Regions from separate parts of the Providencia sp. PROV004 genome, predicted to be linked through region 3. Evidence: predicted binding sites of a transcription regulator. Region 3 holds the regulator's gene; each other region holds the start of a gene.

What was found. The regulator CRP, encoded in region 3, controls carbon source genes, mostly activating them, when cyclic AMP is high. The targets are predictions, from matches to a motif close to ATGTGANNNNNNTCACAT.
Region 1: msrB (peptide-methionine (R)-S-oxide reductase MsrB) is a predicted target of CRP. The motif match lies at 2,525-2,542, and genes of this name have one in related genera.
Region 2: cdd (cytidine deaminase) is a predicted target of CRP. The motif match lies at 2,238-2,255, and genes of this name have one in related genera.

The regions. Positions count from the first base shown of each region.
Region 1 is NZ_CP042859.1:2,322,044-2,330,071, reverse strand. Features, by position in the region: gene ansA (asparaginase) at 1-793, shown strand, start outside; gene pncA (bifunctional nicotinamidase/pyrazinamidase) at 816-1,442, shown strand; gene FVA69_RS10355 (YeaC family protein) at 1,561-1,866, opposite strand; gene msrB (peptide-methionine (R)-S-oxide reductase MsrB) at 1,981-2,394, opposite strand; gene gapA (glyceraldehyde-3-phosphate dehydrogenase) at 2,750-3,745, shown strand; gene FVA69_RS10340 (D-hexose-6-phosphate mutarotase) at 4,038-4,919, shown strand; gene FVA69_RS10335 (MipA/OmpV family protein) at 5,021-5,773, opposite strand; gene alr (alanine racemase) at 5,907-6,986, opposite strand; gene FVA69_RS10325 (D-amino acid dehydrogenase) at 7,047-8,028, opposite strand, start outside.
Region 2 is NZ_CP042859.1:3,290,779-3,298,806, reverse strand. Features, by position in the region: gene FVA69_RS15055 (hypothetical protein) at 1-453, shown strand, start outside; gene FVA69_RS15050 (hypothetical protein) at 440-1,087, shown strand; gene cdd (cytidine deaminase) at 1,245-2,132, opposite strand; gene FVA69_RS15040 (CidB/LrgB family autolysis modulator) at 2,337-3,032, opposite strand; gene FVA69_RS15035 (CidA/LrgA family protein) at 3,032-3,499, opposite strand; gene metG (methionine--tRNA ligase) at 3,643-5,670, opposite strand; gene apbC (iron-sulfur cluster carrier protein ApbC) at 5,933-7,045, shown strand; gene FVA69_RS15020 (LemA family protein) at 7,253-7,813, shown strand; gene htpX (zinc metalloprotease HtpX) at 7,900-8,028, shown strand, end outside.
Region 3 is NZ_CP042859.1:339,862-347,889, reverse strand. Features, by position in the region: gene FVA69_RS01540 (YheU family protein) at 1-100, shown strand, start outside; gene FVA69_RS01535 (phosphoribulokinase) at 278-1,147, shown strand; gene FVA69_RS01530 (OsmC family protein) at 1,238-1,639, opposite strand; gene crp (cAMP-activated global transcriptional regulator CRP) at 1,996-2,628, shown strand; gene FVA69_RS01520 (hypothetical protein) at 2,768-3,745, shown strand; gene FVA69_RS01515 (hypothetical protein) at 3,913-5,289, shown strand; gene FVA69_RS01510 (aspartate aminotransferase family protein) at 5,346-6,560, opposite strand; gene FVA69_RS01505 (aminodeoxychorismate synthase component II) at 6,690-7,265, opposite strand; gene ppiA (peptidylprolyl isomerase A) at 7,697-8,028, opposite strand, start outside.

The DNA of each region.
Region 1 (8,028 bases), 2.0 Mb from region 3:
GGAAAATTATCCACTTTATGATGGGTTTGTTATATTACATGGCACTGATACTATGGCTTTCACCGCCTCAGCCTTATCTTTCATGTTTGAAAACTTGAAAAAGCCAGTGATCGTGACAGGGTCACAAATACCATTAGAAGCATTACGTTCTGATGGGCAAACAAATCTATTAAATGCCTTATATTTAGCGGCCAATTACCCTGTTAATGAGGTCGGGCTGTTTTTTAATAACAAATTATATCGCGGTAACCGCACCGTTAAGGCTCATGCTGACGGCTTTGATGCTTTCAGCTCACCTAACTGCTCCCCCTTAATGGAGGCGGGTATCAATATTCGTACATTCAATACGTGCCCTGCACCTATTGGCATAGGTGAATTTAAAAGCCACCGAATTACACCTCAACCTATCGGTGTTGTTACACTTTATCCGGGACTCTCGGTTGAGATTGTTCGCAATATTCTCCAACAACCTGTCAAAGCGCTTATATTGCGCTCTTACGGTGTCGGTAATGCCCCTCAACAGCCTGAATTACTACGTATACTTCGCGAGGCAACGAACCGAGGCATTATTGTGGTTAACCTGACACAATGTATTTCTGGCCGTGTTAATATGGAAGGCTATGCCACAGGACACGCTCTTGCAGAAGCTGGTGTGATAAGTGGATACGACATGACTTTTGAAGCCGCCTTAAGTAAATTGCACTACTTACTAAGCCAAAATTATACCCCCGCTTTAATCCGAGAGTTAATGCAGAATAATTTACGCGGCGAGTTGAGCTATGCTGATGAATAACAGATAACATACTGAGGACACAATGAAAGCAGCATTACTGTTAGTCGATTTACAAAACGATTTTTGCACCGGTGGCACATTAGCAGTAAATGAAAGTGAACATGTTATTGATGTTGCTAATAAGGCGATGGCTATTTGCCAACAAAAACAGATAGACATCATTGCAAGCCAAGATTGGCATCCCGCGACACATCTTAGTTTTGCGGCTAATTCAAATACTCAAATTGGCGAAGTCGGTGAGCTAAATGGCATTACACAAGTTTGGTGGCCTATTCATTGCGTACAAGGTGAGCACGGCGCTAAATTACACTCAGATTTAAACCAATCACTGATTAGTGCAACTTTCACCAAAGGGGAAAACCCACAGGTTGATAGCTATAGTGCCTTTTTCGATAACGATAAAATTAGCCAAACCCGCCTGCATGCATGGTTACAAGAACAACACATTTCACATTTAATTATTATGGGAATTGCGACGGATTACTGTGTCAAATTTACCGTGTTAGATGCCCTAAAATTAGGCTATAGCGTAGATGTTCTAGTGGATGGATGTAGAGGTGTTAATCTTGCAGCCAATGACAGCCAAGAAGCTTTAGACGAAATGAAAAAGCAAGGCGCGAGGTTAATCACGTTAACTGACCTGCATTAACCCAGACTTTGTAGACAAGTTTTCTCATATCAATTGAGAAAACTTGTTTTAGTGACGCTGTCACTGTACAACACCCTATTGAATAACCAAACTATTCTACAGATCTACAGAGTAACTGTTACTCATCATTATTTTGCGGTTTTAATGTTGCCAACATTTCACCTTGAAACAGCGTTTTTAGCTCTTGTTTGCTCTTCATCGTAATTTCGCCATTAGTCCCTACCGTCATATGCTCTGGGTCATGGTTATGCCGCGACTGCCACAATAATACCATTTGCAAGCTATGCTCTTTTTGTTCTGGCGTTAACATCACCCCATCCGGCCATTTACCTAGCTCAACTGCGGTTACTAGGCGCTGATAGATTTCAGGTGTCATCACTGCTAATAATTGTTCAAGTTGCTCTGGATTAACTTCAACGCTCACGGTAAGGCTCCTTCAAGTACGCAATTAGCACGTTATTTTATTATTCTTAATTTTAGCTGATAGCTGAATCGTTTTTGTCATTCTAATATTAAAATTTCAGCACCCTTCAGCTCTTTATCCACGGGTCTTTTCACCATTATCATCATCGATAAAGCTTAATGATGCTGAATTAATACAGTAACGCTGCCCCGTGGGCTGCGGACCATCGGGAAATACATGCCCTAAATGCGCATTACAGTGTTGACAGCGAACCTCAATGCGATGCATCCCATGCGAGAAATCCTCAATGTATTTGATAGCCTCTTCATTGACGGGTTGATAAAAGCTTGGCCAACCACAACCTGCATCAAATTTGCTCTCAGACATAAATAAAGGTGAACCACAGCATAAACATTCGTACACACCATCTTTACGGTTATGCAATAATTGGCCACTGAATGGCGGCTCGGTACCTGCTTGCTGTGTAACGTAACGCTGCATTTCATTTAATTCTGAAATATCAATAGGTTGGTTATCTTTTTTTGACATGTCACACCTAAATATTTAAATAACTAAAATGTTCAATGGTTATCATACATCAATTTCAATCAACAAAAAATTAACAACATTTTCTGTAAAACTATTCTAAACTAAGAAGCATCTTACTTTCCGTTTTGATTTGTGAACCGTATCACATATATCACTGATAGATGGTTTCATTATGCTGCACAATCCCGATAATACGTGCGGCTGTATTTGCCGCTGAAGTGGCTGACAAATAAGCAATTGGTGGTATCAGAATTGATTTTTTTCAATAATTGACACGATTCCGCTTGACGGCTGGCAAGGTTTTGGTAACTTTAACTACAACTTAATTCACGAATAAATAGCTGGTGGAAATACTATGACTATCAAAGTAGGTATTAATGGTTTTGGTCGTATTGGCCGTATCGTTTTCCGTGCTGCACAAGAGCGTTCTGACATCGAAATCGTTGCTATCAACGACCTGCTCGATGCAGAATACATGGCGTACATGCTGAAATACGACTCAACTCATGGTCGTTTCAACGGTACTGTTGAAGTTAAAGATGGTCACCTAGTTGTAAACGGCAAAAAAATCCGTGTAACAGCAGAAAAAGATCCTGCAAACCTGAAATGGAACGAAGTCGGTGTTGACGTCGTTGCTGAAGCTACAGGTATCTTCTTAACTGATGAAACTGCACGTAAACACATCCAAGCAGGTGCTAAGAAAGTTGTTCTGACTGGCCCTTCTAAAGATGATACTCCTATGTTCGTTATGGGCGTTAACCACAAAGCTTACGCAGGTCAAGAAATCGTTTCTAACGCATCTTGTACAACTAACTGCTTAGCTCCACTGGCTAAAGTTATCAACGACAAATTCGGTATCGTTGAAGGCCTGATGACAACTGTTCACGCAACAACTGCAACACAAAAAACTGTTGATGGCCCTTCACATAAAGACTGGCGTGGTGGTCGTGGTGCTGCGCAAAACATCATCCCATCATCAACCGGTGCGGCTAAAGCAGTAGGTAAAGTTATTCCAGAACTGAATGGCAAACTGACTGGTATGTCTTTCCGTGTACCTACTCCTAACGTTTCTGTAGTTGACTTAACTGTTCGTTTAGAAAAACCAGCAACTTACACTCAAATCTGTGATGCAATCAAAGAAGCAGCAGCAGGCGAGCTGAAAGGCGTTCTGGGTTACACTGAAGATGACGTTGTATCAACTGACTTCAACGGTGAGAAACTGACTTCAGTATTTGATGCTAAAGCTGGTATCGCACTGAACGACAACTTTGTTAAATTAGTTTCTTGGTATGACAACGAAACTGGTTACTCTAACAAAGTATTAGACTTGATCGCTCACATCTCTAAATAAGAGCTGTAACGAAATTTGTCTAACTGAGCCGCCGATTGGCGGCTCTTTTGTATCGTATCCAATAACAAATTAACACTTCATATTTTCTGCTATATCGCTTATGGTTGATCTCTTATTGGATACGCTATAAACATGACTTATTTTAGAATGAATACTATTCACCGCGTCACTGCGCCTTTAAATATACCGAATAGATACTCTAAATAATTCAAGTGAATGAACACAGTCAGCAATGCTGCAGTTTGAAAGATGACGAGTATTCACACTGTTCCATTAACACAGGCCTAATACCATGCACGACAAACTTTTTGCACTACCAGTCATTAAACAAGTCTCTGCTTACATCACTCAACGCCAACTCGGCGAGCTTCCACTCATTGTCATCTCGCACCCTAAGGTGCGTGGGGCCGTCAGTTTACAAGGTGCTCAACTTATTGATTGGCAACCTGCAGGGCAAAAACCTTGCTTATGGCTAAGTTCAGAAAGTGCTTTTAAAGAAGGTGTTGCAATCCGCGGTGGCATCCCTATTTGTTGGCCTTGGTTCGGCCCTGTTGCTAGTCCTAGCCATGGTTTTGCGCGAATTTTACCTTGGCAATTCACCGCACATAATGAGCATGAAGATGGCGTTATTTTAACCTTCACGTTAACGGATACCGACTATACCCGTAAATTATGGCCACATGAGTTCACTCTGATCCTCCGTATGAAACTCGGTGAAACATGTGAACTTGAACTAGAAAGTTATGGGGATTTCGAAACTACTGCCGCACTGCATAGTTATTTCAATATCAGTGATATTCAAAAAGCCACCGTCTATGGGTTAGGCGGTCACTATTTCGATAAAGTCGCAGATAAAGAAGTTTATGCCAATGAACCTCTCAAATTTAATAAACATACTGACCGTATTTATTCAGAACCGGATGAATATAGCTTATTACGTGATGATGGATGGGCTCGTACAATAGAAATTCATCATTACCATAATAGTGATGTTGTCTGTTGGAACCCTTGGGCAGAGTTATCATGCAGTATGGACGATATGCCAAATAATGGGTACAAACAAATGGCTTGTGTAGAAACGGCAAGGATTAATGTCCCAATGAAAAGTGAGGCACAGCACCCTGCTCGCCTTTCATTAGTGATGGTCAGTCGCGATAATAAACCGCAAGATTAATCATCCAGTCTAAGTGTATAAGATTTCTAAATAGATAAAATTGAGCCCCTGATAAACATAATGATATCAGGGGCTCAATAATTTAACTTTCGATAACAAACTTAGAATGTGTAAGTGACACCTGTCCACATAATGGCGGAAACATCTTTATTCACCATTGGGCTATCTTTCACTTCACTTGGTAGGCGGTCAACACGGCCCATTGCAAATACCGTCCAATTTTCATCAAAGCGATAATTTCCTGTCACTTCAACGTATGGTGTCCAACTTGAACCTGGGTTATAACGTTTTAAACCGCTATTACGTGATTCTTTTGAAGAAATACCATATTCATAACGGTTTTGGTTCTTGCTATCCCATTTAATACCAAGACCTGGGGTGATTGACCACTTATCACCTTCAAAACCATACAGATAGGCGAATTCACCACGAATACCATTACTGATACCTAGGATATCACCAGAAATATTCGTTCTCAGTGTACCCCAATCAGCGTTATGACGATAAGTCAGCCCCGTCATCACCGTATCACGGCGACGGTCTAATTCACGCATTGCTTTATCATCATTGTCTTTAGGTTTAAAAAATTGCGGGTAATAAAAAGCATCTAATGATAGTTGGTCTTGCGTATCATTCCATAGGTAATAACCAGCTGCTAATGTATGAAAATAGAAGTTCTCACTGTCATAATTAACAATAGGCACTGGCGTGACATAATCACGGCTCTTAATTCCTTTATAAGGTGTTGATTGCGCTAATACTGAACCCCCAACAGACCAAGTTCCAGCAAACGCGGCCCCAGATAACACACTCAAAGCCACAGCAAGTGTCGTTAATTTAATTGCTTTAGACATATATTTAACCTAAAAATAATGAGAAATAGATCACCGCTATATGTTATATCAATATAGCTATAATCCCAATATTCGTAATCAAAATCACATTTAAAGCTAAATTCTAACTGTTTTTAGCGTGATTGATTAATAATTATTCTACTTTATTTTTATAAGAAACAGGAACTCTTTTTGCAAGCGCACAGAGTAGCTCATAACCTATTGTCCCCGCGGCTTGCGCCACCTCATCAACCGGTAAATTTTGCCCCCACATCTCTACTCGCTCACCAAGCTTAACATCGTCACAATCACTGATGTCAATTGTCAGCATATCCATCGAAACCGCGCCCAATAGCGCACAACGTTTACCTTTACACCATACAGGCGTTCCATTTGCAGCATGCCGAGGGTAACCATCGGCATAACCACACGCCACTGTCGCAATACGCATCGGTTTAGTTGATGTAAACCGGCTACCATAACCAATTGATTGACCTGCTGGAATTTCATGGATAGCAATCACTTCTGATTGTAAAGTCATCGCTGCCTTCAAGCCCAACCTAGATATATCAGTAGCTTTTCCACTTGGAGACGCACCATACAGTAAAATACCCGTGCGGACCCAATCATATTGGGTGTGTTTATGCCACAGTGTTGCCCCTGAGTTTGCGATACAGGTTTCTAAAGATAAGTGTTCAAATTGCTGGATTTGTTGAAAAGGCTCAGCAACGCCGGTTTTGGTATCTGAATTAGCAAAGTGACTCATTAACGTTAAACTACGTACATTCGGCATTTTAGATAACCGTCGTACGACATTTTCGTAATCGTTCGGTGGAAAACCTAACCGATTCATTCCACTGTTTAGCTTAATATAGACTGAAATTGGTGATGAAAATTGGGCATTTTCAATGGCGAATAATTGCCACTCACTATGAACACTAGTTGTTAAATTATACTGGTCAATTAATTGTAAATCTTGAGGCTGGAAAAAACCCTCTAACAATAGAATTGGCCCTTTCCACCCTTCTTTTCGCAATAAAATGGCCTCATCAAAATCTAATACCCCAAAGCCATCCGTTTCTTTTAGCGCAGGCCAAATTTGCTTGATGCCGTGACCATAACCGTCTGCTTTCATAACTGACCAAATTTTTGATTTTCCAACATGTTGCCGTACGATAGACAAATTATGTTGTAAATTCTGTAGATGAATGACAGCACTTATTGGGCGCGGCATTTTAATTCCTTAGTACGTTTAATTAATTCTAAAATTACAATAGTATAAAATATCAAACACTTAACGTGCTGGTGTTAAATCACCATGAGTAGTCAGCTTGGTATTAAAACCATCAAGATACCTAAATACCGATAAATCATCAGACGCTATCTCCGGTGTATTCCCTGAAATTAAATCTGCCAGCAGTTTCCCTGCACCACAAGCCATTGTCCAACCCAGTGTCCCATGCCCAGTATTTAAATATAAATTACCGTATGCTGTCGGCCCAACTATTGGAGTACCATCTGGTGTCATTGGACGCAGGCCCGTCCAAAATTGTGCTTGTGCAATATCACCACCGCCTTGATACAAATCTTGTACCACCATTTTCAATGTTTCGCAGCGTTTTTTCAGGATATTCAAATTAAAACCAACAACTTCAGCCATTCCACCAACTCGAATGCGCTGATCAAACCGCGTTACTGCAATTTTGTATGTTTCATCCAAGATGGTGGACATTGGGGAACGCTGTTCATCGATAATTGGCATAGTCAATGAATAGCCTTTGAGTGGATAGACCGGAATTTGAACTAGGCTTTGTAGCATTGAAGTAGAATAAGAACCCATTGCAACGACATATCTGTCCGCATGCAAAATTTCACCATCAATTTTAATGCCACTAACTTTATTTCCTTCTGTTAAAATCTGTTCTACATGGCCACCAAATTTGAATTGAACTCCAGCATTTTGTGCCATCTTTGCCAATTTTTTGGTAAATTGCTGGCAATCCCCTGTTTCATCATTGGGTAATCGCAGCCCACCGGTGAGCTTGTGTTTGACAAATTCTAACGCAGGTTCAGCTTTAACTAATTCATTTGATGCTAATAGTTCGTACGGAACACCTTCTTGCTGTAAGACTGCAATGTCATTCGCTGCATTATCGAACTGCTCAGTAGTACGAAAAAGCTGTAAGGTACCACCCTGACGAGCTTCATATTCGATACCTGTATCTGCTCTTAATTGGCGAATACAATCGCGACTGTATTCGGCGATACGTACCATA
Region 2 (8,028 bases), 1.6 Mb from region 3:
GGGGGAAAAGATAATAACCCAATGTTAGAATTTTTAAAGTATCCAAAAGAAGCATTTATTAAAAAATTAAGCCATGAACAGGCAATGGATTTTTATCGTGAGAATTTAAATGAAATGGGAATGTCTTATCATGCTTGGATTTTAGCAGATGTTTTAGATATTATTAATGAGAGAAACCGAGAGGCACTATGGCAACAGTTCGTTTTTGTGATGAATAACAACGATCCTGCGAAGGAAGCTAAATTATTCATGATGCTTTGGTATGCAATGGTAAGAGAAGCTTCCAAACCACCATCAGACAAGCAAATTAAAAGCAAAAGATGGCTGGAGAAAATGAGGCGGATTACTTTAGTTAAAAATATAGAAAAAGAATTAGACTTTATGTTTGAAGAAATGATTAATAATTCAATGAATTTTAATAAGAATAAAAGGAGTTCTAATGATGGTTTCTAAATTTATTATTTCTAAATTAATTTTTATAATTTTATCATGTTTAATTCTCATAAATAAAGGTTACTCTTTTAATGAAAAATATAACCCTCAAAAGGTAAATGATTCAAGTGATAAATATTTCAGTATTTTTATTTATCTAGAAAAAGAGTTTTTAAATAATCATATGAAGGCACGGGGTGAGTCATTCACCAGTGAAAAACGGAGTCGGTATCAAAAAGAAGTCAAATTAGCATATGGACGAATTATGAAAAATCGCAAAGAAAGTGATAACATCCCAATTGGTGATATTACACATCAAGAATTTATTAAAATAAAAAAAGAAGCGATGTTAAATTCAGGGATTCCTTATGAAGGTTGGTTGTTTAAAGATGTATTTGAAGTATTATCTATAGATAAAAAGAATAAAATTATAGGGAAACTATTAAATAGCTTTTCTAATAAATCACTTAATGGTGAATCAGCGTTATTTGCTAGCATTTGGCTAGACATGAAAGAAGAAGCCGCGCAATCTGTATCGATAAAACAGCAACAAAGCCAAGCTTGGCTAGAAAAAATGCGAAAGATCCCTTTAGTTATTACATTAGAAGACACGATAAATGAAACAGAAAAATTGTTTAATGAATTTACTTACTAGGGCATATATTAATCAAAACTAGTGAGTCCTATTATGGATGGCCACTTTGCAGGTAAATAGTTTTGTGAACAAGATTAAAGTTCTAATAACAACTATACGGTTATTGCTATTTATTCAAGCTCCCAGCAATAACCGTTACTTTTAAATCAATATCAAATTAATCCAAATAAGCTAATTCAATATTTTGGCAACCTAGTGCCTGTAATGTATTTTCGGTCACACACCAATGTTTGATAATCGCATCTTGTTTTTCAACAAACTTAGCTTGGTCGATGGCGTGAATATCTTTACCTGCAAGGTTAATCATAATTAAAGCGGCTTGCAGTGGTGGTAAACTTGGGTTGAATGCGGCATTTTCTGCGTAGCGTCCGGTAAACAGTGAGCCATCTTTTAATTGTAACGCAATTCCTGAATGGGATCGGCTATAAGGTGCATGGGATTGGTTTGCAGCCTCAATTGCTGCACTTAATAACCGGTCACGGCTTTGGTTTTTATAGCCATGGTCAACAGGGTCGAGTAGTAAAGTAGTAATATTGAGGTCAGACGGCCCAAATGAGTCGGGTAAATAGTGGTGTAGTACTGCGGGTGTGCGGCCCGGTAAATTCACCATAATTTTACCGCCTTCACGCAATTCATTCATAAATTGGCGGCAGTGCCCACAAGGTGTGTAATTCACGGTAATTGAGGTAATCTGCGTTTCACCTTTCATCCAAGAGTGTGTCACTGCACACTGTTCTGCATGGATCACTTGCCCCATTGAAACATGGCTAAATTCCATATTGGCGCCGAAATATAAATTACCACTTGCGCCGCAAGCGATTGCACCAACGTGAAAATGGGAGATTGGAGTAATTGCATAAGCCGCAGCGAAAGGCAACAACGCAAAGGCTAATTCAGCGTCGCTTACACCTGCTTCAGCTTTAATCTGTTTGACTTGTTCCGCTGTTAACATACCTCGGAAATCAGAATTATCAATGATTGGTCTAAGTACCGACTGTAACTTTTCTGGAAGTTCGGCCCAAGCGGCCTTAAATCGTGAATGCATGTGTTACCTCCCTAATTAATTATTTTTATTCTATTCAATAATGCGCTCAACAATATGTGACTTAAGTCACCATTTTAAATGAAACATATGAAACAAATTCTTTAATTGAGAGATATATCTCATGTTTTCTCCGTGTGTTAGTGAGTAAGAGGCTAATAAATTCCTCTTACTCATTTGCTTGGATATTGGCTTAGTGAATTAAGCTTAGCTAAAAAGATGTAAAATAACAGGAAAGATAAACGGGGCTATAAGTGAGGTGATAACCCCACAGGTCATCAATGCAAGGGAACTGTAAGCACCTTCAATGTAATTCACTTCGGCACAGCGGGCAGTGCCTAGGGCGTGGGAAGCGGTTCCCATCGCGAGTCCCCTTGATGCGTGGGTTCGTACACGCAGCACATCAAATAAGCTATGGCCAAACATGGCGCCTAAGATCCCAACAAATAACACGCAGGCGGCACTAATCGCAGGGATCCCACCAACCGAATTAGCAACAGCCATCGCGATAGGGGTAGTAACCGATTTAGGCAAAATAGAACCCGCGATATCAGGGGTTGCCCCCAACCATAACGCGATGGCGGCACCGCTAAACATGGCCACTAAACTACCTGCAAAACAAATGCTTAATAAAGATTTCCACTGGGCTCGAATTTGGTGCATTTGTTCGTAAAGTGGAAAAGCGAGCGCGACGACTGCAGGCTGTAGTAAATCATTGAGTATTTTGCTACCTGCAAAATAGTGCTCATAAGAGGTATTCGTGATCACTAGTAGTGCAATCAATACCGCAATAGTAATTAATAGTGGGTTTAAAATCGGTAACTTAAATGTGGTCGACAGCTTACGAGCCAAATAAAACACCACAATGGTCAGCGGCAATGACCACCAAATATGTTCTAACATTATTCATTCCCCTTAGTTTTATCATTATTAATGACCGAAGAAATTGGGTCTTCGGGGGGTAAAGGAACGTCATCAGGTTGAGCCCCAACGACAGGGCGTTCCTTATGAATATAGTTGGAACTGATGGCGACAACGACCATAACGATTAAGGTACTAACCACACAGGAAACGATGATAGGAACCATTTGTTGGCTGAGTAATTCATAGTAATTCATTATGCCAACACCAATAGGAACAAACAGGATGGTCATATTTTTCAACAAAATGCTGCAACCGGGTTGTGCCCACTTCGCGGGAATAATTTGTAACGCAAGCAGTATGAATAAAATTAACATGCCGACAATGCTGCCAGGGATGGAGAATGGAAGTCGTGTTGAGATAAGGTTTCCAATAATCAGGCAAAGGTAGAGTATTGCGAAAGCTCGCAAATATTGCCATCCCGTTATCAGTACCTGTTTAAATGACATGAGGCTGGTCCTGTAATGTAATATCTATTCATCATACAATTAACTTTATTATTGTGCTACCGATCACAATAAAAAGCCAATAAAAAAGTGGGAAGTATTTAGCTTCCCACTTTTAATGAATAACAGACTAGAGCAAGTATGGGTTATTTAACTTGCATACCGGGTTGTGCACCACTGTCTGGGCTGAGTAAGAAGATATCTTTACCGCTAGGGCCAGCAGCCATTACCATACCTTCAGAAATACCAAAACGCATTTTACGGGGTGCGAGGTTGGCAACCATCACGGTTAAACGGCCTTCTAAAGCTTTAGGGTCTGGGTAAGCGGAGCGAATACCAGAAAATACTTGGCGAGTTTCACCGCCAATATCTAATTGTAATTTCAGTAGCTTGTCTGAGCCTTCAACAAAATCAGCTTGCTTGATTAATGCAATTCGCAGGTCAATTTTCGCAAAGTCATCAAAGGTGATGGTATCTTGAATTGGGTCATCGGCTAGCGGCCCCGTAAGTTGCTGAACGGGTTTGATACTCTCTTTTGAGGCTTCGACCATTGCATCCACTTTTGCCATTTCAATGCGGTTAAACAATGCCTTAAATGGTGCGACGCTGTGGTTCAATAATGGGGTGTTAATCGCATCCCATGATAATTCACTATTTAAGAAAGCTTCAGCACGCTTAGTGAGCCCTGGTAAAACAGGTTTCAGGTAAGTCATCAGAACGCGGAACAAATTGATGCCCATCGAGCAAATATCTTGCAGCTCTTGATCTTTACCTTCTTGTTTTGCCACAACCCAAGGGGCTTTTTCATCAACATAGCGGTTTGCGATATCGGCTAATGCCATGATTTCACGGATCGCTTTGTTATATTCACGGTTGTTATAATCCTCACCGATAACTTTAGCGGCATCAACAAATTGTTGGTATAACTCTGGCTCAGCAAGGTTTGCTGATAATTGACCGCCAAAGCGTTTAGCAATAAAGCCCGCATTACGTGATGCCAAGTTAACCACTTTATTGACGATGTCGCTGTTGACGCGCTGGACGAAATCTTCCAAATTAAAATCGATGTCATCAATACGCGAAGACAGTTTTGCTGCATAGTAATAGCGCAAGCAGTCGGCATCTAGGTGATCTAAGTAAGAGCGGGCAGTAATAAATGTACCGCGCGACTTCGACATTTTTGCCCCATTAACCGTGACATAACCATGAACAAACAGGTTTGTTGGTTTACGATACTGGCTACCTTCTAACATGGCAGGCCAGAACAGGCTGTGGAAATAGACGATATCTTTACCAATGAAATGGTAAAGATCGGTTTTTGAATCTTTATTCCAAAACTCGTCAAAGTCGAGGTCACCGCGTTTATTACACAGGTTTTTAAAGGAGCCCATGTAACCGATAGGGGCATCTAACCAGACATAGAAATATTTACCCGGTGCATCTGGAATTTCAAAACCGAAATAAGGCGCATCACGGGTAATATCCCATTGTTGTAGGCCGGATTCGAACCATTCTTGCATTTTGTTGGCGACTTGTTCTTGTAATGCGCCAGAGCGAGTCCACGCTTGAAGCATGTCGCTAAATGCAGGAAGATCAAAGAAAAAGTGTTCTGAATCACGCATGACAGGTGTAGCGCCAGAAATCACTGAACGTGGGTTAATCAGCTCTGTTGGGCTATAGGTTGCGCTACAGACTTCACAGTTATCACCATATTGGTCTTCGGCTTTACATTTTGGACAAGTGCCTTTAACGAAGCGATCTGGTAAGAACATGCCTTTTTCTGGGTCGAAAAGCTGTGAGATAGTGCGGTTTTTAATAAAACCGTTATTTTTCAGTTTCCCGTAAATTAGCTCTGATAAGACTTTGTTTTCTTCACTGTGTGTGGAGTGATAGTTGTCATAACTAATGGCGAAACCAGCAAAATCGTTCTGATGCTCTTGGTTCACTGCCGCAATCATCTCTTCTGGCGTTACGCCAAGTTGTTGAGCTTTAAGCATGATTGGAGTTCCGTGCGCGTCATCGGCACAGATAAAGTGAACCTCTTTGCCGCGCATTCGCTGATAACGGACCCAAATATCAGCCTGAATATGTTCCAGGATATGACCAAGATGGATTGAACCGTTAGCATAGGGTAACGCACAGGTTACCAGTAATTTATTCGCGACTTGAGACATAGTAACTTTCTTACTTCCATTATTTGAAAAGGGTCTTTGATGTTAACCGATCAAAACCATCGCTGCTAGGGGTATAAAATATTAATTGGCAATTTGTTCGAAAAAGAAATTTTTACCTCTTTGTGGTTTTTACTATGCGGGGTAATCACTATTTTTTGTGTTCTCTGTTATGATTAATCTCAGTCAAAGTATATCTGTTTAATTTTATGTAGCTTATTATTCAGGATGTACCTAGTTCAAAAATATAAATAAAGGAGCCGGGATGAACGATAAATCCCCCGAGCAGAACAAACCAGAACTGCTGACTGAACAAGTCTCCAAAGTTTTGGCTTCATTTACACACCCAACACTGCAACGTAATTTGATTTCTATCAAAGCGTTACATCATTGCGCAATGTTGGACAACGTGCTGCATGTCGAATTAGTTATGCCATTCGTTTGGAAAGGGCCGTTTCAAACTTTAATTAGCGAAAAGACCGCTGAATTGAAGCAACAAACAGGCGCTCATGCTGTTGAATGGAAACTGCGTCATGACATCACGACATTAAAACGTGCAAATGATTTGCCGGGTATTAATGGTGTTCGTAATATCTTAGCCGTCAGTTCGGGTAAAGGTGGCGTTGGTAAATCAAGCACTTCTGTGAACTTAGCGCTCGCTCTGGCACAAGAAGGGGCGAAAGTGGGGATCCTTGATGCGGACATTTACGGCCCATCAATTCCAAATATGTTAGGCACAACATTAGAGCGCCCAACCTCTCCAGATGGTCAGCATATGGCCCCGATTATGGCGTATGGCTTGGCAACAAACTCAATCGGTTACTTAGTGACGGATGACAACGCCATGGTTTGGCGTGGTCCAATGGCAAGCAAAGCATTAATGCAGATGCTGCAAGACACGCTATGGCCGGATTTGGATTACTTAGTTATCGATATGCCACCGGGAACGGGAGATATCCAATTAACACTTTCTCAAAATATCCCTGTCACTGGGGCAGTGGTAGTGACAACACCACAAGATATCGCCTTGGTTGATGCCATGAAAGGTATTGTGATGTTTAAGAAAGTCAATGTCCCAGTACTGGGTGTGGTTGAAAACATGAGCGCACATATTTGCAGCAATTGTGGGCATGTAGAGCCGATTTTTGGTACCGGTGGTGCTGAGAAATTAGCAGAAAAATACCATACTAAATTATTGGGACAGGTTCCTCTGCATATTTCTTTACGTGAAGACCTTGACCGTGGCCAGCCTACTGTTATGCGTGATCCAGAAGGCGAATTTGCCGATATCTACCGCGAAATTGCTTCAGGAATTTCTGCTTTGATGTATTGGGAAGGGGATAAGATCCCAACAGAAATTTCTTTCCGTGCAGTTTAATCGGTTATAGAGCAAAAAGGCTATTTAGTTTATGGCTAAATAGCCTTATTTATTGTCGACACTTTCCTCTACTAAACGCATTTGTTTTAGCCTTCTATTTTTCTGAATTGTTCGCGGAATATTTCTTTATTGAGTCATGTTCGCGTAGAATAGCCGCATCTGTTATTTAATCAGTTTTCTTTCTACGGGTAATCCGAAAAGGTGACTATGAAATTTTTAATTTTTATTGTTGTCGTGGTGCTGATCGTTATTTATTTTTATAACCGTATCGTTGCGTTGCGAGAAGCTGTTATTTCGAGTGAAACAGAAATTTCAGTTCAATTAGACCGTCGTGGAAAAGTATTTGATAGCTTATTGGCAACAGTTAAAAAATATTTAAGCCATGAAACCGAGGTGTTCAGTAAAATTACTGAACTACGGACACAAGCACAAAATGCGACAGGGGATAAAGCCCGCGAAGCCGAAGATGCATTATCAAAAATGGTGACCAGTGGGGCGATTAATGTCGCAGTTGAAGCTTATCCTGAGCTAAAATCCGATGCAATTATGGCAAATTTACAAGAAGAAATCGTTTCTTCAGAAAATAAATTGTCATTTGCTAAACGTGGTTATAACCGCTCATTAGAAACTTATAATGCGTATATTGCGTCTATGCCTGCGGCACTAATTGTTGGCATTATTCCTAGCTTAAAAATTTCCAAGGAATATTGGCGTCTTGATGAAGAAACCATCAAGACTGAGGAATCACGTCGTATTAATTTTGATTAAAAACCGCTTAACCTTTGAAGTTATCAATCATCGGAATGCCTTATGGTGTTCCGATATTATATGAGTGGTAGATAACAGGTCACATTATGGATTTTAGAAACGTCATTCGTAAAAATAATATTCGCACACGCTTAGTGGTGATGAGCTATATTTTTTTAATGCTAATTATTGGCTTATTGGCGGATATTGCAACACACCCAAATGAGCAATTGGAC
Region 3 (8,028 bases):
CGATGTGAAACGGCAGTTAGTTTCTGGCGAAATTGTGCTAGTCTGGTCTGAATTGCATGAATCGGTTAATTTCATGCCTAAGGGAAGTTTTTCTGTATGATGTTTTTATTCCATGGTTCATTTTTACGTCATCTTTTGTCATAAAAAAGTTGCGTGTTTTCCAACATAATCATGTCGTAAAACCATCAAATAAGGCTCACAACCCTAACACCCGTTAATCCGCTTCATGCACTATTGATTAAAATAGTGCTTATAAGCGCAGCACAGGGAGTCCACGATGTCCAAAAAGCACCCAATTATTGCTATCACCGGTTCGAGCGGTGCTGGCACAACGTCAACTAGCCAAGCATTTCGTAAAGTTTTTCACCAATTAAATATCCAGCCTGCAACATTAGAAGGGGATAGTTTTCACCGCTATACACGCCCTGAAATGGATATGGCTATCCGTAAAGCCAGAGAACAAGGCCGGCACATCAGTTACTTTGGCCCCGAAGCGAATGATTTTGCTTTGCTTGAACAAACCTTAGTTGACTATGCAAAAACGGGTTGTGGGCAATCCCGTAAATATCTACATACTTATGATGAAGCGGTACCTTATGGCTTGCAGCCCGGGACATTTACCCCTTGGGAACCGCTGCCAGATAAAACGGATATTTTGTTTTATGAGGGGCTACATGGCGGTGTTGTCACACCGGAACATAATGTCGCACAACATGTTGATTTACTTGTCGGTGTTGTCCCTATAGTCAACCTAGAATGGATCCAAAAATTAATCCGTGATACGACAGAGCGAGGGCACTCCCGTGAAGCCGTTATGGACTCTGTCGTGCGTTCTATGGGCGACTATATTAATTACATCACGCCACAATTTTCTCGCACTCACATCAATTTTCAACGCGTTCCAACGGTAGACACCTCTAACCCATTTTCGGCTAAAGCTATTCCATCACAAGATGAAAGCTTTATTGTGATCCGCTTTCGTGGGCTAGAGCAAATTGATTTCCCCTATTTGCTATCAATGATATCTGGCTCTTTCATTTCTGCAATGAATACAATTGTCGTCCCCGGAGGAAAACTAGGTTTAGCCATGGAATTAATTATGGCGCCAATAGTCGAAAAACTAATTAATCAAAAGGACAACAATTAAATTATTTTTTGATTAATAAATAAGATGCTTATCATTAATTAAGGTAAGCATCTTTTAATTCAAATATACCAATAAAAATTAAATTTATTTTTAGTTTTTTATTTCAAAGCTGTGTGTGACTTCAACGGTTTTCTCTAACATCAATGCGACTGAACAATATTTTTCAGCAGAAAGTTGAACGGCTCGTTCGACCGCTTTTTCCGTTAATTCATTCCCTGTTACAATAAAATGTAAATGGATTTTCACAAAATAACGAGGGGCTTCTTCGCGACGCTGTGAGGTTAATTTCACCTCACAATCCGTAATATCATAGCGGCCCTTTTGTAGAATCGAAACGACATCAATCGCGCTGCAACCACCCGCAGCCATTAGCACCATTTCCATTGGGCTTGGGGCGTTATCACCTGCATTGCCGTCCATCATCACTTGGTGCCCAGACGCAGACTCCCCTAGAAAAGAAAGTCCTTCAACCCACTTAACTCTTGCTTCCATTATATTTCCCCTTGAAATGAAATCGGTTTAAAGGCTACATTGTTCCATAGATACAATGAATGTTATATCAACTTTATTTGGCTGAAGCGATACAGGGAAGACTTTCTTTATTGGATATGCTACAAACAATACTTAGTTGATAGGATTAAGATCAAAACTCAACGGTTTAATTGATCATATTATAGTGTTGATATCAATTTGCGTTACCCAAAGCAATCAAAAACGCTGAAGCAATCAGCTGTTAGATTATTTAAAGGTATATAAGGCAAATTAATATGCTAAGCTAGTGACTTTAAAGCCAGCCTTTCTAGTATGTTTTTCTGAATGGCTGCAATAACATACAGAGGATAACGCTAATGGTTCTCGGCAAGCCACAAACAGACCCTACTCTTGAATGGTTTTTGTCACACTGCCATATTCATAAATATCCATCCAAGAGCACTCTTATCCATCAGGGTGAGAAAGCAGAAACCCTTTACTATATCGTTAAAGGTTCGGTGGCTGTTTTAATTAAAGATGAAGAAGGCAAAGAAATGATCCTCTCTTACCTGAATCAGGGGGATTTCATTGGTGAGCTTGGGTTATTTGAAGAAGGGCAAGAACGTACTGCGTGGGTTAGAGCCAAAATAGCCTGCGAAGTTGCTGAAATTTCTTACAAAAAATTCCGTCAATTAATTCAGGTAAACCCTGATATTTTAATGCGCCTTTCTGCGCAAATGGCTAGTCGCTTACAAACAACATCTGAGAAAGTCGGTAACCTCGCATTCTTAGACGTTACAGGCCGTATTGCTCAAACGCTATTAAACTTAGCTAAACAACCTGATGCAATGACACACCCAGACGGTATGCAAATCAAAATTACTCGTCAGGAAATAGGCCAAATCGTGGGTTGTTCCCGTGAAACAGTCGGCCGTATTCTAAAAATGTTAGAAGACCAAAACCTGATCTCTGCACATGGTAAAACCATTGTTGTTTACGGTACTCGTTAATTAACCTTTCAGCCTGGCCACCTTTGGCTGGGCTATTTATTTATCATATTAAATTCTAATAAAATCGCTTCTTTATATTCTCTTTATCACTTCCCCTTATAGAATAATAATTATTATCTTATTAATTAGGGAAATATTTATGACCATTACATTAGGCTATTTATCGGGTAATCCGACGATTTTCAAAAAAATCATTAATTCCGATGATTTCATCAAAAAAATTTTTACGATTACCTCTTCACTGAAAAAAAGTCCACTTGATACGAATAACCAGCTAAAACCAACTCGTACCTGTAGCACTGAGAGTATTGATTCCGCCTATGAGAGCGACTTAGAAGAAACCAATAATATTAAGTGTTTAAGCACTGGTGAATTTTACGAAAAAGTCAATCAATTGAAAATTAAGCTATACGGAAAATATTCATCTACTTTTCTTTCTGAGCAAAGTACAGACTCATTAATAAAAGAAAATAGAGTTATTCTTGACCAATACAAAGAACTCCCCAAAAAAAATGCTGAATATGCTGATTTTTTATATCGCGATATTAGAATCCCTGGCATTAACAATAAAAGTCTACAAGAAAAAAAAGAGATTATAAAAAAATTTGTATTACCTAAACCTCTAACTAATAAAAATGGTTCAATGCTTCCTTTAAAAAAACAAATCATTCAAGAGTCTATTCGTCATATCACACTACCTTCCGTGGGTATAAAATATAAAACAGAAAGCAAATTTAATAAGAAATTAGTTTATATACATTACAAAATTTGTGAAGAAAATCGGCCTAATCAAAGAATCACCTCTTTGCCAAAAACCACTTTTGAGTTCAAGGGAAATATACCGCAAACAAAGTCATCATTACTAAGAGCACAACGAATAAAAGAACATTATAATTTATCGAGTAAAATTACCACACAGAAAACCAGCCTTAGCAAAGATAACTTAGCAAAAAATAAAATTTTAGTTAATAGTTCTGATTTATTAAAAATAATAGAAAAAGAATACCAATTTACCCAAGAAATGAATAACCATATAAAAATAATCGCTGAAATAGACGCCCAAATGAAGACTAACTCTCAATTACTAGCACTTTACAAGTCACCAATAATAAAATAAGTAAAATCGACTTATTATTCAATCAATTAAAATATTTGCATTGGCTAGAACAAATCCAAACACAAATATCACACACATGTAAATAAATAATCATAAACATCGATTTATTATATTAACTAACCTAAAAACAACCCAAAATAGCATTAATTGATAATTAAGGATCTCTCATGCACATAGACACCATCAATAGAAATGTAAGCAATCCCATCTTTAAAAAAAACATAGCATTAGAAATAGCGGAAAATTATTTCCCAATAATTAAGAAAATACGTAATACTAGATTGAATAATTTCATTCATTTATTTAGTTTTAACAAAAAAAACAAAGTAAATATGGATTCAAAGTTTTACTTAGAGTTAAAAAAAATAGAAACCAAAAAAAATGAGAATAACTCACGATTAAAAGTCGAATTAAATCAAAATAAAATAATATCATTAGAAAATGAACTACTTAAAAAGTCGTTTGAAATATCCCCAACAGTAAAAAACACTAAAGATGAAATTAATAGAAAAATAAGTAACGCATTAAAAATAGACAAGCCCTATGTAGAAGAATTAGTCAACAATAAAATAATTAAAGAACAGAATGACCTAATAGACCATTACACATACCATATTAAAAATATAGAATTAATTGAAACTAAAGAACAATTAAAAAATGATATATACAAATTAAAATTAGAGATAAAAAACGAGTCAAAAATAAGAGGGATTTATTATCTTGAAAAAAAACATGAAATATTAGAGTCATCATATAAAGAGATAGAAAATACATTTGGGGTGGAAGACCAAAATGAAAATTTAAAATCATTAATTAATTTACAATTAATCATTAAAAATTTATTAATTAAAGAATTAGATGATATTAAAAACAAAATTCATAATATAACGTTAAATAACTATAATAAAAAATCCATTAACCCCAAAAAAAGTCAAATATCGAAAAAATTAATGGAAGAAAAAAACAGCGTAACCCCAGAAGAGTCAATAATTAAAAAAAATTTAATTATCTGTGATGAAGATGGTACCCCTATTTATCATGATGAGGACCATAACTTTGATTTTGATGACGAATTAACTTTTTTAGCGAAGCCCGAAACCAATGAAATGGAAGATTCGTCATTAGTTAAAACACTAAGACTCGAAAATAGAGAATTAAAAAACTCGCTAGAGGAGTTAAGCAATAACTATTTCACTCTGCTTGATAAATTCCATCATAGGTCACACGAATACATTCTAAATACAATAACTCTTACTGACGTACCTCTAGATGATTTATCTACAAATGAAGAAACTATCGTCAAGCAGCCAAGTGAAATTAAACAAAAAACAATAGATAGTAAAGAGAACGTCACGGCAAAAAATACACAGAACAATCGTAGTTTAATGCAGAAAAAAACAGTTGTGAATTATTCACATTCCCATAACAGTCAATGTCTGGCTGCTGGCATCACCATATCCAGCACACCAGAACAATTGCAACAAAAACAAATAGAATTAAAAGCGAAAAATACAATAAAAATATCTGGCCGAAATAGAACGTAATATTAACGATACAAGTTGCAGAGACAGAAATGCCTCTGCAACTTTTCAATAAACCACTAATTCAATAACTTACCAATCGCCGTTTCTAATTTCGCCATGCCGCTATTAATTTCTTCCTCGGAAATAATCAGTGAAGGCGTAAAACGTAAAACATTGGTGCCGGCATTGAGCATCATCAGACCTTCTACTGCACTGGCTTGCAGGATATCTTTCGAGCGATCCAATAGTTTGCCATCTAATTCAGCGCCAATTAATAACCCCATTCCTCTGATCTCAGAGAAAATGTGATATTTATCATTCAGTTTATTTAAATGAGCGACAAATAATTCACGACGCTTTTCGACACCATTTAATACTTCCTCAGTATTAATAATATCAAACGCCGCATTACCAACTGCACACGCTAAGGGATTGCCACCATAGGTGGTACCGTGCGCACCCACTTCCATGGTTTTTGCCACTTCTTCAGTGGTGATCATTGCACTAATAGGGAAACCGCCACCCAATGCTTTTGCCGTGGTTAAAATATCAGGCACAATATTGTAATGCATATAAGAAAATAATTTACCTGTACGGCCCATACCGCTTTGTACTTCATCAAAAATCAACAAGGCATTATTTTCATCACACAGCTTACGAACTCCTTGCAGAAATTTCGCTGTTGCTGCGGTGACGCCACCTTCACCTTGTACTGGCTCAAGAACAACTGCGCAGGTATTTTCATCAATGACCGCTTTGACAGCATCAAGGTCATTAAATGGCACATGAATAATATCCGCAGGTTTTGGCCCAAAACCATCCGCATATTTTGCTTGCCCACCGACCGAAACAGTAAATAATGTGCGTCCGTGGAAAGCTTGTTTGAAAGCGATAATCTTAGTTTTATAGGGGCTGTATTTAGTAATAGCGTAGCGGCGTGCTAATTTAAACGCAGCTTCGTTAGCTTCTGAGCCGGAATTCACAAAAAATGCGCGGTCAGCAAATGTCGCATTCGTGAGCTTTTGTGCTAACTTTAGCGCCTGCTCGTTAGTGAAAATATTACTGACATGCCATAGCTTTTCGCTTTGTTCACGCACCGCAGCCACCAAACTAGGGTGGCAATGCCCCAAAGCAAGAACAGCGATCCCACCAGCAAAATCAATATATTCTTTACCTTGCTGATCCCAAACGCGGCTACCTTCGCCTTTAACTGGAATAAATTCCGCTGGCGAAAAAATAGGTAACATAACTTGATCAAAAGTTTGCCGATTTACTATTGGTTGCTCAGACATACCCCTCACCTGCTCTTATTTAATGCAATTATGAAAATATAAGCATTAAATATGAATAAAAAATCAAAAAAGAGCAATAGCAAAGGGCATAATATGCATAATTAATTTTTTCTGAATACGATTGCTAAATTAATATTTTAGAAAATTGTTTAGTAATTCATGGCCTTGTTCACTCAGAATACTTTCAGGATGGAACTGAACACCTTCTATAGGCAAGGTTTTGTGCCGTATTGCCATGATTTCATCAACATCGCCATTATTCAGTGACCATGCGGATACATCAAAAGAAACAGGGAGTGTCTCTGCTGCAATCACTAACGAGTGATAGCGTGTCACTGTTAAGGGACGATTTAAGCCTTTGAATACACCTTGATGATTATGGTGGATAGCAGAGGTTTTACCGTGCATAACTTCTCGTGCTTTGACGACTGATGCACCAAATGCTTGCCCAATCGCTTGATGCCCTAAGCAAATGCCTAAAATGGGCAGTTTACCTGCAAAATATTTTATCGCCTCAAGGGAGATGCCAGCCTCATCCGGTGTACATGGCCCAGGTGAAATCACAAGATGTGTAGGCGAAAGCTGTTCAATTTCTTCGATGGTAATTTCATCATTACGTTTTACTACAACTTCAGCCCCTAACTCACAAAAGTATTGGTATAAGTTGTAAGTAAATGAATCGTAATTATCAATAAGTAGAAGCATATTAGCCTATCCGACTGATTTTTATCATTATATATTATTTTCTTATGCATGTTTTTATCGTGTTGGCAATCAGAACGATGATTAAAACACCATAAAAATAATAAGGGCGGCTATCATAGCACAGCCAAAGCAGGAAAATAGCCTATTTAAGTCAATGATTGTTTTTTCTCAGAGAAAATTTCCATATAAAAATCATGGAATTATATTTACATCCCTATAACAAAGCTGTATTTCGGTTAAGAATTACTTTAAATACAATGAAATAAAAGGCTGTTAAAAAGTAGCAAGCACTGACACATTTTAACTAACATAGTTAATGAAGAAAAACTCAAAGAGGAAGGAAAAGCGTTTTTTAAGAAAAGTGGGCACGTTAAAACAACCTACCCACAGTATTCGACACGACAGCTTTTAATGACTATCGTTTTTAATCACTACGGTTTTTTAATCACTTCAGCAGAAATAATTGTAACCGGTTCAACTGGGACATTTTGATATGGCCCTACGTTTTCCGTTTTTACTTTAGAGATTTTATCTGCAACATCCATCCCTTTTACCACTTTACCAAACACAGCATAACCAAAGTCACGTTGGCCGTGGTCTAAGAAAGCGTTATCAGCAACATTAATAAAGAATTGGCTCGTTGCGCTGTCTTTATTTGCAGTACGCGCCATAGAAATAGTACCGCGTAAATTACGTAAACCGTTATCCGCTTCATTTTTGATTGGAGCGCGGGTTTGTTTTTGCTGTAAATCTTTATTAAAGC